2 regions of the Shinella sp. HY16 genome follow, and region 2 is predicted to be linked to the other one. Evidence: riboswitches for the same ligand, from Rfam matches in the RefSeq annotation. Region 2 holds a riboswitch; the other holds the start of a gene.
The links. A riboswitch is a leader RNA that binds a small molecule or an ion and turns the genes downstream of it on or off. The one in region 2 is predicted to bind thiamine pyrophosphate.
Positions count from the first base shown of each region.

Region 1 (7,031 bases), 900 kb from region 2:
GCCATGGTTGAACCGGTCCTCGAAATCAGGAACCTCGAAAAGTCCTTCGGCGCATTGAAAGCGACGAATGGCGCGAGCCTCGACCTTCGCCCGGGAGAAATTCACGCGCTGATCGGCCCGAACGGGGCGGGCAAGAGCACGCTGATCAACCAGATCTCCGGCGCGCTCGCACCCGATGCCGGCAGCATCCGCTTCCTCGGTACGGATGTCACTGCCCTCGATACGGCGCGGCGCGCCCGCATGGGCCTTGCCCGCACCTTCCAGATCTCCTCGCTCGCGCAGGAGTTTTCCGCGCTTCGCAACGTCATGCTTGCGGTGCAGGCGCGGCAGGGAACGAGCCTGCGCTTCTTCCGCTCCGTGGCAAGCGACATCTCTCTCATCGAACCGGCAATGCGGATGCTGTCGCGCGTCGGACTGGCGGACCGAGCAGGCGTGCCCGCTGCGGCGCTGTCCCACGGCGAACGCCGGCAGCTCGAAATCGCCGTGGCACTGGCCATGGAACCCAGGGCCTTCCTGCTCGACGAGCCGATGGCCGGCATGGGGCCGGAAGGCTCGAAAGCACTGACCGGCTTCCTCGACGGGTTGCGCCGGGAAGCACCGGTCCTGCTGGTGGAACATGACATGGATGCCGTCTTCGCGCTCGCCGACCGTGTGTCCGTGCTGGTCTACGGCCGCATCATCGCGACGGGCAGCGTCAGCGAGATCCGCAACGACCCCGAGGTGCGCCGGGCCTATCTTGGGGAGCCCGCATGAGCCTGTTGGTCCTTGAGGAGATCGAGACCTGCTACGGCGCCTCGCAGGCGCTGTTCGGCGTGTCGCTGTCCGTCCGAGAGGGCGAGGTCGTCGCACTGATGGGCCGCAACGGCATGGGCAAGACGACGACCATCCGCTCGATCCTCGGCCTGACGCCTGCTCGCGCCGGCCGCATCGCCTTCGACGGCAAGACCGTTACCGCACTCCTCCCGCACCGCATCGCCCGCCTCGGCATCGGCCTGGTGCCGGAGGGGCGACGCTGCTTCGCCAACCTGACGGTCGAGGAAAACCTCCTCGCCTCCGCCCGGCGCGGTGCCTGGACACTGGCGAAGGTGATCGATCTCTTTCCCAGGCTCGGCGAGCGGCTTGGGCAATATGCCGACACCCTATCCGGCGGCGAGCAGCAGATGCTGGCGATCGGCCGCGCCCTGATGACCAATCCGAAACTCCTTATCCTCGACGAGGCGACCGAGGGGCTGGCACCGGTGATCCGGCAGGATATCTGGGCGGCGATCCGACAGCTGAAGGCGGGGGGCCAGTCGATCCTCGTCGTCGACAAGACGCTCTCCGAGCTCCTGCCGCTCACCGACAGCTGCTGCGTGCTGGAGAAGGGCCGGACCGTGTTCTCCGGCCCGCCAACGACCTTTACCCGCGACCTGCAGGACCGCTATCTCGGCGTTTAAGAACGGAGGACGGCATGTTCGGCTACAGGATCACCGACTGGGACGACGCCTACGAGAATGGCGGCAACATTCCGGGCGGAATGCGCTGGCCTACCGCCTGGGTGGAGCCGGCGCAAAGGATGCGCGAAACGCTCCTCAGCCTCGGCCGGGCAAGGCTCGATCTCGCCTATGGCGCGGGCGAGCGCAACCGCCTCGACCTTTTCCTGCCCGAGCGCGCGCCGCGGGGCCTCGTCGTCTACGTGCATGGCGGCTTCTGGCTGCGGCTCGACCGGAATTTCTGGTCGCACCTTGCCGCAGGCCCCCTCGCCCACGGCTATGCCGTCGCCATGCCCTCCTACACGCTCTGCCCGGACATCCGCATCCGCGGCATCGTGCGGGAGATCGCAGCGGCGATCGAAACGGCTGCAGGACTGGTGGCAGGTGAGCTCCATCTGATCGGCCATTCGGCGGGCGGCCAGCTCGTCAGCCGCATGGTGTCGGAAGCCTCGCCGCTTTCCGTCGGAACGCTCGCTCGCATCCGGCACGTCCTCTCCCTCTCCGGCCTGCACGACCTACGCCCGCTCATGCCTGCCGCCATGAACGAACGACTACAGATCGACGAAGCGGAGGCTATCGCCGAGAGCCCGGCCCTGCTGCGCCCCGTCGAAGGCACGCGGCTCACCTGCTGGGTCGGCGCCATGGAGCGCGCGGAATTCCTGCGCCAGAACGCCCTGCTTGCCAATGTCTGGACCGGCCTCGGCGCCACGACGGCGACGGTCGTCGAGCCGAACCGGCATCATTTCGACGTCGTCGACGGCCTTGCCGATCCCGAGCATCCCCTCACTCGAACCCTGCTGTCACCCTGATCCGATGAGCACGCTTGCCGCCTATGGCGGGCTTTTCCTCGCCGCGCTCGTCGCCGCCACCATCCTGCCGGCCCAGTCGGAAGCGGTGCTCGGCGGCTTGCTGGCCACCGGCACCCATTCCCCTGTGCTGCTGATCCTCGTCGCCGGCATCGGCAACGTGCTGGGTTCCGTCGTCAACTGGCTTCTCGGGCGCGGCGTCGAGCGGTTTCGCGGCGCGCGGTGGTTTCCCGTCAGCGACAAAAGCCTTGACCGAGCCGGCCGATGGTATCGCAAATACGGCTGGTGGAGCCTGCTGCTGAGCTGGATGCCGATCATCGGCGATCCGCTGACGGTGGCGGCCGGCATCATGCGTGAACCGTTCCTGCGCTTCCTTGCTGTCGTTTCGATTGCCAAGTTCGGCCGCTATATCGTGCTTGCCGCTCTCGTGCTCCACTGGCTCTGAAATTTTTCTGGAGGGGATGGAATGGGCGTCGCCCGGCTTTCGTATATTGGGGTATGAACGGAAAGACACCCGGCTTCAACGTGATCGGACAGCTCGCAGCGCTGAGGCGCTATGCGCTCTCGCTCGTCCGCAATCCGGACGAGGCCGAGGACCTGGTGCACGATGCGCTGGTCAAGGCCTATGAGCGGCAGTCCACCTTCCGCACCGGCGCCAGCGTACGCAACTGGCTGATGTCGATCCTGCACAATGCGCATATCGACCGCCTGCGCCAGCGCCGCTCGCAGGAGCGCCGCCACGACGCCGCCGCGGAGCTGGCAGAGGTCTCCATCCCGGCAAACCAGGACCATTCGGTGCGCCTGACGCAGCTGCGCAACGCGTTCTTCGCCCTGCCGGAAGAACAGCGCGAAGCGTTGCACCTCGTCGCGATCGAGGAACTTTCCTACCAGGAAGCAGCCGAAACGCTCGGCATCCCGGTCGGCACGCTGATGTCGCGTGTCGCCCGCGCGCGCCAGCGGCTGCGCGCCTTTGAACAGAGCGGCAGCGCCGCTCCCGTCACGCATCTCAGAATCGTCGGAGGCACTGGCGATGACAAGCAATGACCCCATTCTCGAATCCGATCTCAACGCCTATGTCGACGAGCAGCTCGCCGTCGGCCGGCGCATCGAGGTCGAGGCCTATCTTTCGGAACGGCCGGAGGTCGCGGCGCAGATCATGAAGGATCTGCGCGTGCGCGACGAGCTGCGCCTGGCACTTGCCGACCACCGCACGGTGACCCGGCAGGAAACGCGCGAGGCCGCCCGGCTCCTGGAACGCGCGCTGTCGCGTCGCCGCATCTTCTCCGTCTTCCGCCGTGCTGCAGCCATCGCCCTCTTCGTGGCCGCCGGCTGGACGGCCCATGCCGTGCTCGGCCCCTTCGGCGCCACCGAGGTCGTGGCCTCCACGCCCCCGCCTGCCTTCGTGGAGGAGGCGGTGCGCGCGCACAAGACGACGCTGCTGCGCGATACTATGGCATCCCAGCCGGAAACCGAGACCTTCGATCCGGCCGAGATCCGCTCTGCAACCGCGATCGTGCTGCCGGACCTGCCGAAGGGCTGGGGCGTGATCGACACGCAGGTCTTCCCCTCGGCCTATGGTCCGAGCGTCGAACTGGTGCTGGAACCACGCAAGGGCGAGCGCCTGTCGCTCTTTGCGGTGCGCCCCGGCTCGTTCGGCGTGCAGCACGTCCTGCTCTTCCACGCCGACAATGCCCGTGCCGCCTACTGGCAGATCGGCGATGTCGCCTATGCGCTGGTTTCGGAAAGCCGCAAGGCCGACGACCTGGCGGAAACCGCGCGCGATCTTTCGCGCACGCTCTACTGATCAACCGCGTCCAAACCGAAGGAGTTATTCGATGGATCCCGTACAACAGCGATTTGGCTACGGCGCGCAGGCGCAGTCGGCCGCCCTCTTCGACGAGGGCCTGCGCCAGCACATGCTGCGCGTCTACAACTACATGGGCGCCGGCCTTGTGATCACCGGCCTCATCGCCTTCATCGTCGGCTCGACGCCGGCCCTCTACGTGCCGATCTTCTCCTCACCGCTGAAGTGGGTGGTGATGCTGGCGCCGCTCGCCTTCGTCTTCTTTTTCTCGTTCAAGATCCAGACGATGTCGGCCAGCACCGCGCAGATGACCTTCTGGGCTTTCTGCGCCGTCATGGGCCTGTCGCTCGCCTCGGTGTTCCTCGTCTTCACCGGCACGAGCATCGCCCGCACCTTCTTCATCGCCGCCTCGATGTTCGGCGCGACGAGCCTCTATGGCTACGTGACGAAGCGTGACCTCGCGAAGTTCGGCTCGTTCCTGATCATGGGCCTTATCGGCGTCGTGATCGCCTCGGTCGTCAACATCTTCCTCGGTTCGAGCGCGCTGCAGTTCGCAATTTCAGTGATCGGCATCGTCGTCTTCGTCGGCCTCACCGCCTGGGACACGCAGAACATCAAGCAGCAGTATGCTGAAAACATCGACCAGGAATCGCAGCAGAAGATGGCCGTGTTCGGTGCGCTTTCGCTGTACCTGAACTTCGTCAACATCTTCCAGCTTCTGCTGAATTTCACTGGCGAGCGCGAGTAGTTTTCGCAAATGATTCAAGAGGAAACGGCGGGGCAAAACCCCGCCGTTTTTTGCTTCTCGCACCGCAATATACGTAAGTAATTTCTTACGAATTTTACCCGGTTGACAAATCAGCCGGCAGCGTCTTTGCTTAGAGCATTCACCAGGGGGGTCCCGACAAGGGGCTGAGATACTGCTGGCATTCGCAGCGCAGTGACCCGTTGAACCTGATCCAGTTCATACTGGCGTAGGGACGGTGCAAGCGCTGTAGAACCCGAAATCCGCAACCCGGATTCCGCCTACGCGTCCTTCCATCATTCCGGCTCTAGGACTGGGTCTCCAATCGCAAACTTGGAGCCTCACGAATGAATATTGCCGCCCAGAAGCTCACTCCCACCGTCACGACAGGCGCCCCGCCCGCCTCGCGAAAGATCCACATCGCCGGCGAGCAGCACCCGCAGATCCGCGTGCCGATGCGCGAGATCGCCCTGCACCCGACCTCGGGCGAACCGCCAGTCATCGTCTACGACGCCTCCGGCCCCTATACCGACCCCACCCATGTCGTCTCGATCGAAAGCGGCCTGCCGCGGCTTCGCGAGGCCTGGGTCGCCGCACGCGGGGATACCGAGGACTATGACGGCCGCCACATCCGTCCGGAGGACAACGGCTTTGCCACCGGGGAGCGGCTGACACCGGAATTCCCCATTCGCAACCGTCCGCGCCGGGCGAAGGACGGCAAGGCCGTCACCCAGCTCGCCTATGCGCGCGCCGGCATCGTTACGCCCGAGATGGAATTCATCGCCATCCGCGAAAACCTCGGCCGCAAGGCCGCGAAAGAGGCGCTCATCCGCGACGGCGAGAGTTTCGGCGCCCACATCCCCGACTTCGTCACGCCGGAATTCGTCCGCCAGGAAGTCGCAAGCGGCCGGGCGATCATTCCCGCCAACATCAACCATCCAGAAGCCGAGCCGATGATCATCGGCCGGAATTTCCTGGTGAAGATCAACGCCAACATCGGCAATTCCGCCGTCACCTCCTCCATGGCGGAAGAGGTCGAGAAGATGGTCTGGGCGATCCGCTGGGGCGGCGATACGGTCATGGACCTCTCCACCGGCCGAAACATCCACAACATCCGCGAATGGATCATCCGCAATTCACCGGTCCCGATCGGCACCGTGCCGCTCTACCAGGCGCTGGAAAAGGTCAACGGCATTGCCGAGGACCTCACCTGGGAGGTTTTCCGCGACACACTGATCGAGCAGGCCGAACAGGGCGTCGATTATTTCACCATCCATGCCGGCGTGCGGCTCGCCTATATTCCGCTCACCGTCAACCGCGTCACCGGCATCGTCTCGCGTGGCGGCTCGATCATGGCCAAGTGGTGTCTTCATCACCACCGGGAAAGCTTCCTGTACGAACATTTCGAGGAAATCTGCGACATCTGCCGCGCCTATGACGTCTCCTTCTCGCTCGGTGACGGCCTGCGCCCCGGCTCGATCGCTGACGCCAACGACGCCGCGCAGTTCGCCGAACTCGAAACGCTCGGCGAGCTGACGCAGATCGCCTGGGCAAAGGACTGCCAGGTCATGATCGAAGGCCCCGGCCATGTGCCGATGCACAAGATCAAGGAGAACATGGACAAGCAACTGAAGGTCTGTGGCGAGGCGCCCTTCTACACGCTCGGGCCGCTGACGACCGACATCGCCCCCGGCTACGACCACATCACCTCGGGCATCGGTGCGGCAATGATCGGCTGGTTCGGCACCGCCATGCTCTGCTACGTCACGCCGAAGGAACATCTCGGCCTACCGGACCGCGACGACGTGAAGGTCGGCGTCATCACCTACAAGATCGCCGCCCACGCCGCCGATCTCGCCAAGGGCCATCCAGCGGCGAAGATCCGCGACGACGCGCTGTCGCGTGCCCGTTTCGAGTTCCGTTGGGAGGACCAGTTCAACCTCTCGCTCGACCCGGAAACCGCCCGCGCCTTCCACGACGAGACGCTGCCGAAGGAGGCACACAAGGTGGCGCATTTCTGCTCCATGTGCGGCCCAAAATTCTGCTCCATGCGCATCTCGCACGATATCCGTGCCGAGGCCCAGAAGGAGGGGCTGGAGGCCATGGCCGCGAAGTATCGCGACGGCGGCGACCTCTACATGCCGCTTGCCGAAGCCCCCGCCGGAGAATGACCATGCGCGTCCTCGTCAAGGGGGCCGGCGTTG
Region 1 is NZ_JAHYXL010000001.1:3,175,233-3,182,263, forward strand. It holds gene K0P03_RS15670 (branched-chain amino acid ABC transporter permease) at 1-11, shown strand, start outside; gene K0P03_RS15675 (ABC transporter ATP-binding protein) at 4-753, shown strand; gene K0P03_RS15680 (ABC transporter ATP-binding protein) at 750-1,436, shown strand; gene K0P03_RS15685 (alpha/beta hydrolase) at 1,451-2,281, shown strand; gene K0P03_RS15690 (YqaA family protein) at 2,286-2,723, shown strand; gene K0P03_RS15695 (sigma-70 family RNA polymerase sigma factor) at 2,777-3,322, shown strand; gene K0P03_RS15700 (anti-sigma factor family protein) at 3,309-4,082, shown strand; gene K0P03_RS15705 (Bax inhibitor-1/YccA family protein) at 4,114-4,830, shown strand; TPP riboswitch at 4,965-5,081, shown strand; gene thiC (phosphomethylpyrimidine synthase ThiC) at 5,175-6,998, shown strand; gene thiO (glycine oxidase ThiO) at 7,001-7,031, shown strand, end outside.
Region 1: linked by a shared signal. The riboswitch ahead of thiC (phosphomethylpyrimidine synthase ThiC) and the one ahead of thiD (bifunctional hydroxymethylpyrimidine kinase/phosphomethylpyrimidine kinase) in region 2 are both predicted to bind thiamine pyrophosphate.

Region 2 (7,031 bases):
CGCAGGTCCATGCCGGCGGCGCCGCCGGTCTCGTAGGCGGGAAGTTCTATGCCCGCGCCATGCGGCAGGCGGAGAAGGCTGAGCATGGGCTGGGTGGAGGCGTGTGCGTTCATCCGCCCATAAGCCGGCCGCAGTCCCACCCCGTCAATTGCATCTTCCCGGCGGAGCCTGTAAAGACCGCGGCAACTCACAGGATATTGCAGAAAATGGCCGAAACCCTTGCAGAGGCGGTCTCCCGCCGCCGCACCTTTGCGATCATCGCGCACCCGGATGCCGGTAAGACCACCCTCACGGAAAAGCTCCTGCTTTTCGGCGGTGCCATCCAGCTCGCCGGCGAAGTGAAGGCGAAGAAGGACCGCATCCAGACCCGTTCGGACTGGATGAAGATCGAGCGTGAACGCGGCATCTCCGTCGTCACCTCGGTGATGACCTTCGAATATGACGGCAACGTCTTCAACATTCTCGATACGCCCGGCCACGAGGACTTCGCCGACGACACCTACCGCACGCTGACGGCGGTGGATGCTGCGGTCATGGTCATCGACGCCGCCAAGGGCATCGAGCCGCGCACGCTGAAGCTGTTCGAGGTCTGCCGCCTGCGCGACATCCCGATCATCACCTTCGTCAACAAGATGGACCGCGAGAGCCGCGACCCCTTCGAAATCCTCGATGAGGTGGAAGAGAAGCTGGCGCTCGACACCGCGCCCATCACCTGGCCGGTCGGCCGCTCGAAGACCTTTTGCGGCTCCTATCACCTGGCCGAGCGCACCTTCCGCGGCTCGGACACGCAAGTGCAGCCGACGAAGATCGACGACCCGGCCGTCGTGGCGAAGAACCTGCCGGAAAACGAGCGGGCCGCCTTCACCGAAGAGCTTGAACTCGCCCGCGAGGCCTGCCGGCCCTACGATCAGGAGGCCTTCCTTGAGGGGCACATGACGCCGGTCTTCTTCGGCTCGGCGCTGCGGAATTTCGGCGTGCGAGACCTCATCAACGCACTCGGCGCCTTCGCGCCGCCGCCGCGCGATCAGGTGGCGGATGTGCGCAAGGTCCACGCCTCGGAAGACAAGATGACGGCCTTCGTCTTCAAGATCCAGGCGAACATGGACCCGAACCATCGCGACCGCATCGCCTTTGCCCGCGTCTGCTCCGGCATGCTGGAGCGTGGCATGAAGGTGCGCCTTGCCCGCACGGGCAAGACGATCGGCCTTTCCGCCCCGCAGTTCTTCTTCGCCTCGCAGCGCCAGCTGGCCGATACGGCCTATGCCGGCGACGTGGTGGGTATTCCCAACCATGGCACGCTCCGTATCGGCGACACGCTGACGGAAGGCGAGGCGCTGGTCTTCGAAGGCGTGCCGAACTTCGCGCCGGAAATTCTGCGTCGCGTGCGGCTGGAAGACGCGATGAAAGCCAAGAAGCTGAAGGAGGCGCTCCAGCAGATGGCGGAGGAGGGCGTCGTGCAGCTCTTCTCGCCGGAAGACGGCTCGCCCGCCATCGTCGGCGTCGTCGGTGCGCTGCAGCTCGACGTGTTGAAGGAGCGGCTTTCGGCGGAATATGGCCTGCCGGTCTCCTTCGAAATGTCACGCTTTTCCGTCTGCCGCTGGATTTCCTCGGACAGCGCAGCGGAGCTGGACAAGTTCGTCACCCAGCGCCGCGGCGATATCGCCCGCGACCTTGACGGCGACCCGGTCTTCCTGGCGCAGGATGCCTTCTCGCTGCGCTACGAGGCAGAGCGGTATCCGGCAATCAAGATGGTTGCCATCAAGGAATACCACGTCACAAAGGCCTGATTGGGCGGGTTACCTGCCTGCGAATCCATCGGCCGCCTTCTCCCTGCGGACAGGGAGAAGGATGCATGGCGCCGGGGGCAAACGCTCCTGTACGCCACTTTCGGCGTGACAGGCGCCGCGTCATTTGCGAAAACTCGTTTAAGACAGGGGCGTCCGCCGGAAGGCGGGCTGAGAAGCACCCTTTGAACCTGAACCGGATCATGCCGGCGGAGGGAGTCGAACGGGTGCCGCATCGCAGCCACCCCGAGGCCACCCCTGCCGAAAGGAGGCGAGATGGCCGACACAATCGCAAACATTCTCTCGATCGCGGGCTCCGACCCCTCGGGCGGCGCGGGCATACAGGCGGATCTCAAGACGTTTGCCGCGCGCGGTGCTTACGGTATGGCGGCCCTGACGGCCCTGACGGCGCAGAATACGCAAGGCGTTTCCGGCGTGCATCTGGTGCCGCCCGGCTTCGTGGCGGCGCAGATCGCCGCGGTTTTCGCCGATATCCGGGTGGATGCGGTGAAGATCGGCATGATCGCCTCGGCAGAGATCGCCGAAGCCGTGGCCGCTGCCCTCTCGCCGCATCGTGATGTGCCCATCGTGCTCGACCCGGTCATGGTCGCCAAGGGCGGGGCTTCGCTCCTGGCGCAGGAGGCCGTCGCCGCACTGACGCGCCAGCTGCTGCCGCGCGCAAGCGTGCTGACGCCGAATCTGCCGGAGGCGGCTGCCCTCCTGGGCGAGGCGGAGGCCGTGGACCGGGCTGGTATGGAGGACCAGGCAAGGCGGCTGCTTGGCTTCGGGCCGAAGGCGGTGCTGCTGAAGGGCGGTCATCTGCCGGGCAGCGAGAGCCCCGACGTGCTCGCGACGCCAGACCGGCTGCACTGGTTCGAGGGTGTGCGGGTGCTGACACGCAACACGCATGGCACCGGTTGTTCCCTGTCGAGCGCAATCGCAGCCGAACTCGGCAAGGGACTGGCGCTCCCCGATGCCGTGGCGGCGGCCAAGCGCTTCATCGCCGGTGCCGTGCGCATGTCGGATGCGCTGACCGTCGGCTCCGGCCACGGCCCGCTGCATCATTTTCACGCTCTTTAGGACCGGTCGGCAGCCCGCTCAGGCCGTTACCGGTCGGCGAGTGCAAGCCTGAGGCCCATGAGGCCGAGGGCGGCGGCGAAGCTGCGCTGCATCCAGACGATGACCGCCGGCCGGCTCAGCACCTGCCGGCGCAGGCCGGCGGCAAGCGCTCCATAGCCGACGAAGACAAGGAAGGTGAGCGCCATGAAGATGCCGCCGAGGAAGAGCATCTGTCCGGTGGCATCGCCGGAAGTGCCCGCCGGGATGAACTGCGGCAGGAAGGCGAGAAAGAACAGCGAGAGCTTCGGATTGAAGATGTTGGTGAAGATGCCCTTGCGCACGATCCTTGCCGCGCCGCCGACCGGTGCCTGCTCCGGCCCGACATCCAGCGCATTGCTGTCCTTCAGCAGGCTCCAGGCGATGAACAGGAGATAGGCGACGCCGATATAGCGCAGCACCTCGAAGGCGAGCGCACTGGCATGCAGCACGGCGGCGAGGCCAACGACGCTGGCGAGGATATGCGGGATGATGCCGAGCGTGCAGCCGAAGGCGGCCAGAACAGCAGCGCGGAACCCGCCGCTGATGCCGAGCGCCAGCGTATAGATCACGCCGGTGCCGGGCAAAAGGATGACGACGAGCGAGGTAATGAGGAATTCGGAAGTCATGTCTGGTTCCATGCGGCTTGAAAGACGGCAGGGAATACCGGAAGGGCGGCGCGGGTCTTGAACGAAATTGCGGGATGCAGGCCGTTCAGGCGCGGGCGGCGAGATAGGTGCCAGGTGTGTAGCCGTAGCGGCGGGTGAAATTGCGCGTCATGTGGCTCTGGTCGGCAAAGCCGGCCGCAATCGCTGCCTCGGCGAGCGGCGTGCCGGAAGCAATCAGCCGCCGGGCAAGCTCGGTGCGGCGCTGGAGCAGGTAGGCATGCGGTGTCAGGCCGGTGAGGCGGGCAAAATCGCGCACCAGCCGGAAGCGGCCGAGCCCACACTCGCTGGCAAGGTTTTCCAGCGTCACGGCCGAGGCCGGATCGCCGTCGAGCCGGTCACGGGCACGGCCGATCGCCGCGGGACCGTCCTGCCGCGGCGCCTGTTCGCGCAGCACGGCGGCAAGCAGCAGGAGAAGCTGTTCTTCGCGGTCGAGCGCGCCGGCGCTTGCGTCGAGAAGCAGGGTGAGCAGCCTCGAAACCAGGCCCGCAATGCGCCCGTCCTCCAGCACCGGCGCGTAGAATTCCTCGCGCGGTCGCCCTTCGAAAATATCCTCGGCGGCCGCTTGGACGAGCGCGGGCTGCAGGTAGAGCATGTGCCAGGCACGCGCGGCGCCGCCGATTGGCGCGCCGTCATGCACCTCGCCGGGATTGACGGTAATCGTGTTGCCGGCCGCTGCCTCCACCAGCCCGCGCCCGCTCGCCGATTTCTGCGCGCCGCGTTCGATGAGGCCGATGCCGTAGGTCTCGTGCGTATGGCGCGCGAAGGTATGCCGGCTGTCGGCAAAGACCGCCTCGATACCGTCGAGGCCCGTTCGCACGATCTGGAAACGCTCCGTCGCCATGGTTCAATCCGTCGCGACGCCGGGAAGCGCCGTCGCTTCTCCGAACCAGTCGAGGGCCGAGCGGCACCAGATCTGGCTTTTCGGGGAAAGCGCGGCGCGCTGGTTGATGCTGCCCCAGCGGATGCCCCACGTTGCAGCATCGGTGTCCGTGCCTGTCGTGAACAGCGGCGAACCGCATTCGGGGCAGAAATACTGCAGGCGCTTGCGGCCGTTCTCGGCCGTCTTCGTGTAGAGTTTCGGCGGATTGCCGGTGAGGCGCAGGGCGTCCTTCGGAAGGCTCGCGGTGACGCGGTAGGGCGAGCCGGTCAGCCGCTGGCAATCCGTGCAATGACAGATGGAGACCGCCTCGGGGTCGATCTCGGCTTCGTAGGTGACGAAGCCGCAATGGCATTGGCCGTCGATCCGCATGGTCTATCCTTCCGCCGCGGGACAGGGCGGAAGGATAGGGTTTCGCGGCCGCGCGTCAATGCGCCGGCTTGATGAAGGTGCCGTTCTGCAGTTCGCGCATCGCCTGCTGCAGCTCCTCGCGCGTGTTCATCACGATCGGACCATGCCAGGCGACGGGCTCCTGGATCGGCTTGCCGGTAACGAGCAGGAAGCGGATGCCCTTCTCGCCAGCCTGAACCGTCACCTCGTCGCCCGTGTCGAAGACCACGAGCGTGCGGTTGCCGGAGAGATCGCGAATGTTCAGCTCCTCGCCCTGGTACTCCTTCTCCACCTTCACGCCGAACGGCTTGGAGGCATCGCGGAAGGTGCCCGAACCGGCGAAGATATAGGCGAAGGCGGAGCGGTAGGTGTCGACGGGCAGCACCTTGCGCTTGCCCGGCGGTACGGAAACGTCAAGATAGACCGGTTCGGCGGCGATGCCGTCAACCGGCCCGCTCCGGCCCCAGAAGCTGCCGCTGATGATGCGCACCGCCGTGCCGTCGTCATCGACGACGACGGGGATGTCGGCGGACTTGATATCCTGATAGCGCGGCGCGGTCATTTTCAGCGAGGAGGGCAGGTTGGCCCACAGTTGGAAACCGTGCATCTTGCCGGCAAAGTCGCCACGCGGCATTTCCTGGTGCAGGATGCCGCTGCCAGCGGTCATCCACTGCACGTCGCCGGCACCCATGACGCCGTTGTTGCCGAGGCTGTCGCCGTGTTCCACGGTGCCGGCCAGCACATAGGTTATGGTCTCGATGCCGCGATGGGGATGCCAGGGGAAGCCGCGGATGTAGTCCGCAGGGTTGTCGTTGCGGAAATCGTCCATCATCAGGAAGGGATCGGTCATCGAGGGATCACCGAACCCGAAGACGCGGTGCAGCTTGACGCCGGCGCCTTCCATGGTCGGCTGGGCGATGCTTTCGTGCTTGACGGGGCGTATGGACATCGGGAGGTCCTTTCGGTCGGGTTGCTTGCAGCCCTTATACGCCCCGGTCATTGTTCACGAAATCCGGCGCCCGGGAAACGGACCGTTCACAAAACGCATGTTCCGCCGGAAACTGCGCCCTTTGCTGCTGTCATCATAATGACACGCATGGTTTCGGCCCGTTTACATTCGTTAACGCAATTTTACCCATTTGCGTTGAAAATCCGGGCAGTGCCATGGTTAATGCGTCGGGTCCATCACCGGTTCGTGCCGGTCTTCGAAAGCGAGAGTAGCGTCATGTGCCGTTGGGCAGCCTATCGTGGAGAGCCGCTTTTCCTTGAGGAACTGGTGTCCTCGCCTGCCCATTCGCTGATCGAGCAATCCCACTGCGCCACCCGTGCCAAGACGGCGACCAATGGCGACGGTTTCGGCATCGCCTGGTATGGCGAGCGCGCGGAGCCCGGCCGCTACCGCGACATCCTGCCCGCCTGGTCGGATTGCAACCTGCGCAGCATTGCCAGCCAGGTGCGCTCGCCGCTGTTTCTTGCCCATGTGCGTGCCGCAACCGGCGGCGGAACGCGGCGCGACAACTGCCATCCCTTCGTCAACGGCATCTGGTCCTTCATGCACAATGGCCAGATCGCCGACTTCGAGCATCTGCGCCGGCCGCTCGAAACCATGCTCGACAACGACCTCTACATGGCCCGCACCGGCTCGACGGATTCCGAGCTGCTCTTCCTGCTTGCCCTGCAGTTCGGCCTTGCCCGCGACCCGCTCGGCGCGATGGCCGAGACGATCGCCTTCGTCGAACGGCTCGCCGCCCATCTGGAGCGCCGCGTGCTCGTGCGCTTCACCGCCGCCTTCACCGATGGCGACCAGCTCTATGCGGTGCGCTATGCGACGGACTACGCGGCGCCGACGCTCTACGCTGCGCCAATGGGTGCGACGGGCGGCTATTGCCTGGTCTCCGAACCGCTGAACGACGATACGGAAGCCTGGGTGGAAATCCCCGATGGCAGCGCCGTCGTGCTCGGCGAAAACGGCGTCGACGTGCGCATCTTCTCTCCCGCCGGCCGGCCGGCACAGGCGATGGAAGGGCGTCTCGCCCTCGTCAAGTAAGCCGTTCGGCAATCCAGCCGGCAAGGCGACCGGCGACGTCGTCCTTCGAAAGATCCGGCCATTGCTCGACGCCGCCGGCGGTGATCAGTTTCACGCTGTTGCGCGTGCCACCCATGATGCCCGTTTCCGGCGAGACGTCGTTGGCGACGATGAGGTCGGCGCCCTTCTTC
Region 2 is NZ_JAHYXL010000001.1:4,074,132-4,081,162, forward strand. It holds gene dut (dUTP diphosphatase) at 1-113, opposite strand, end outside; gene K0P03_RS19995 (peptide chain release factor 3) at 207-1,787, shown strand; TPP riboswitch at 1,923-2,019, shown strand; gene thiD (bifunctional hydroxymethylpyrimidine kinase/phosphomethylpyrimidine kinase) at 2,061-2,864, shown strand; gene K0P03_RS20005 (LysE family translocator) at 2,891-3,508, opposite strand; gene K0P03_RS20010 (AraC family transcriptional regulator) at 3,594-4,388, opposite strand; gene K0P03_RS20015 (GFA family protein) at 4,392-4,796, opposite strand; gene K0P03_RS20020 (pirin family protein) at 4,852-5,763, opposite strand; gene K0P03_RS20025 (class II glutamine amidotransferase) at 6,040-6,861, shown strand; gene coaBC (bifunctional phosphopantothenoylcysteine decarboxylase/phosphopantothenate--cysteine ligase CoaBC) at 6,854-7,031, opposite strand, start outside.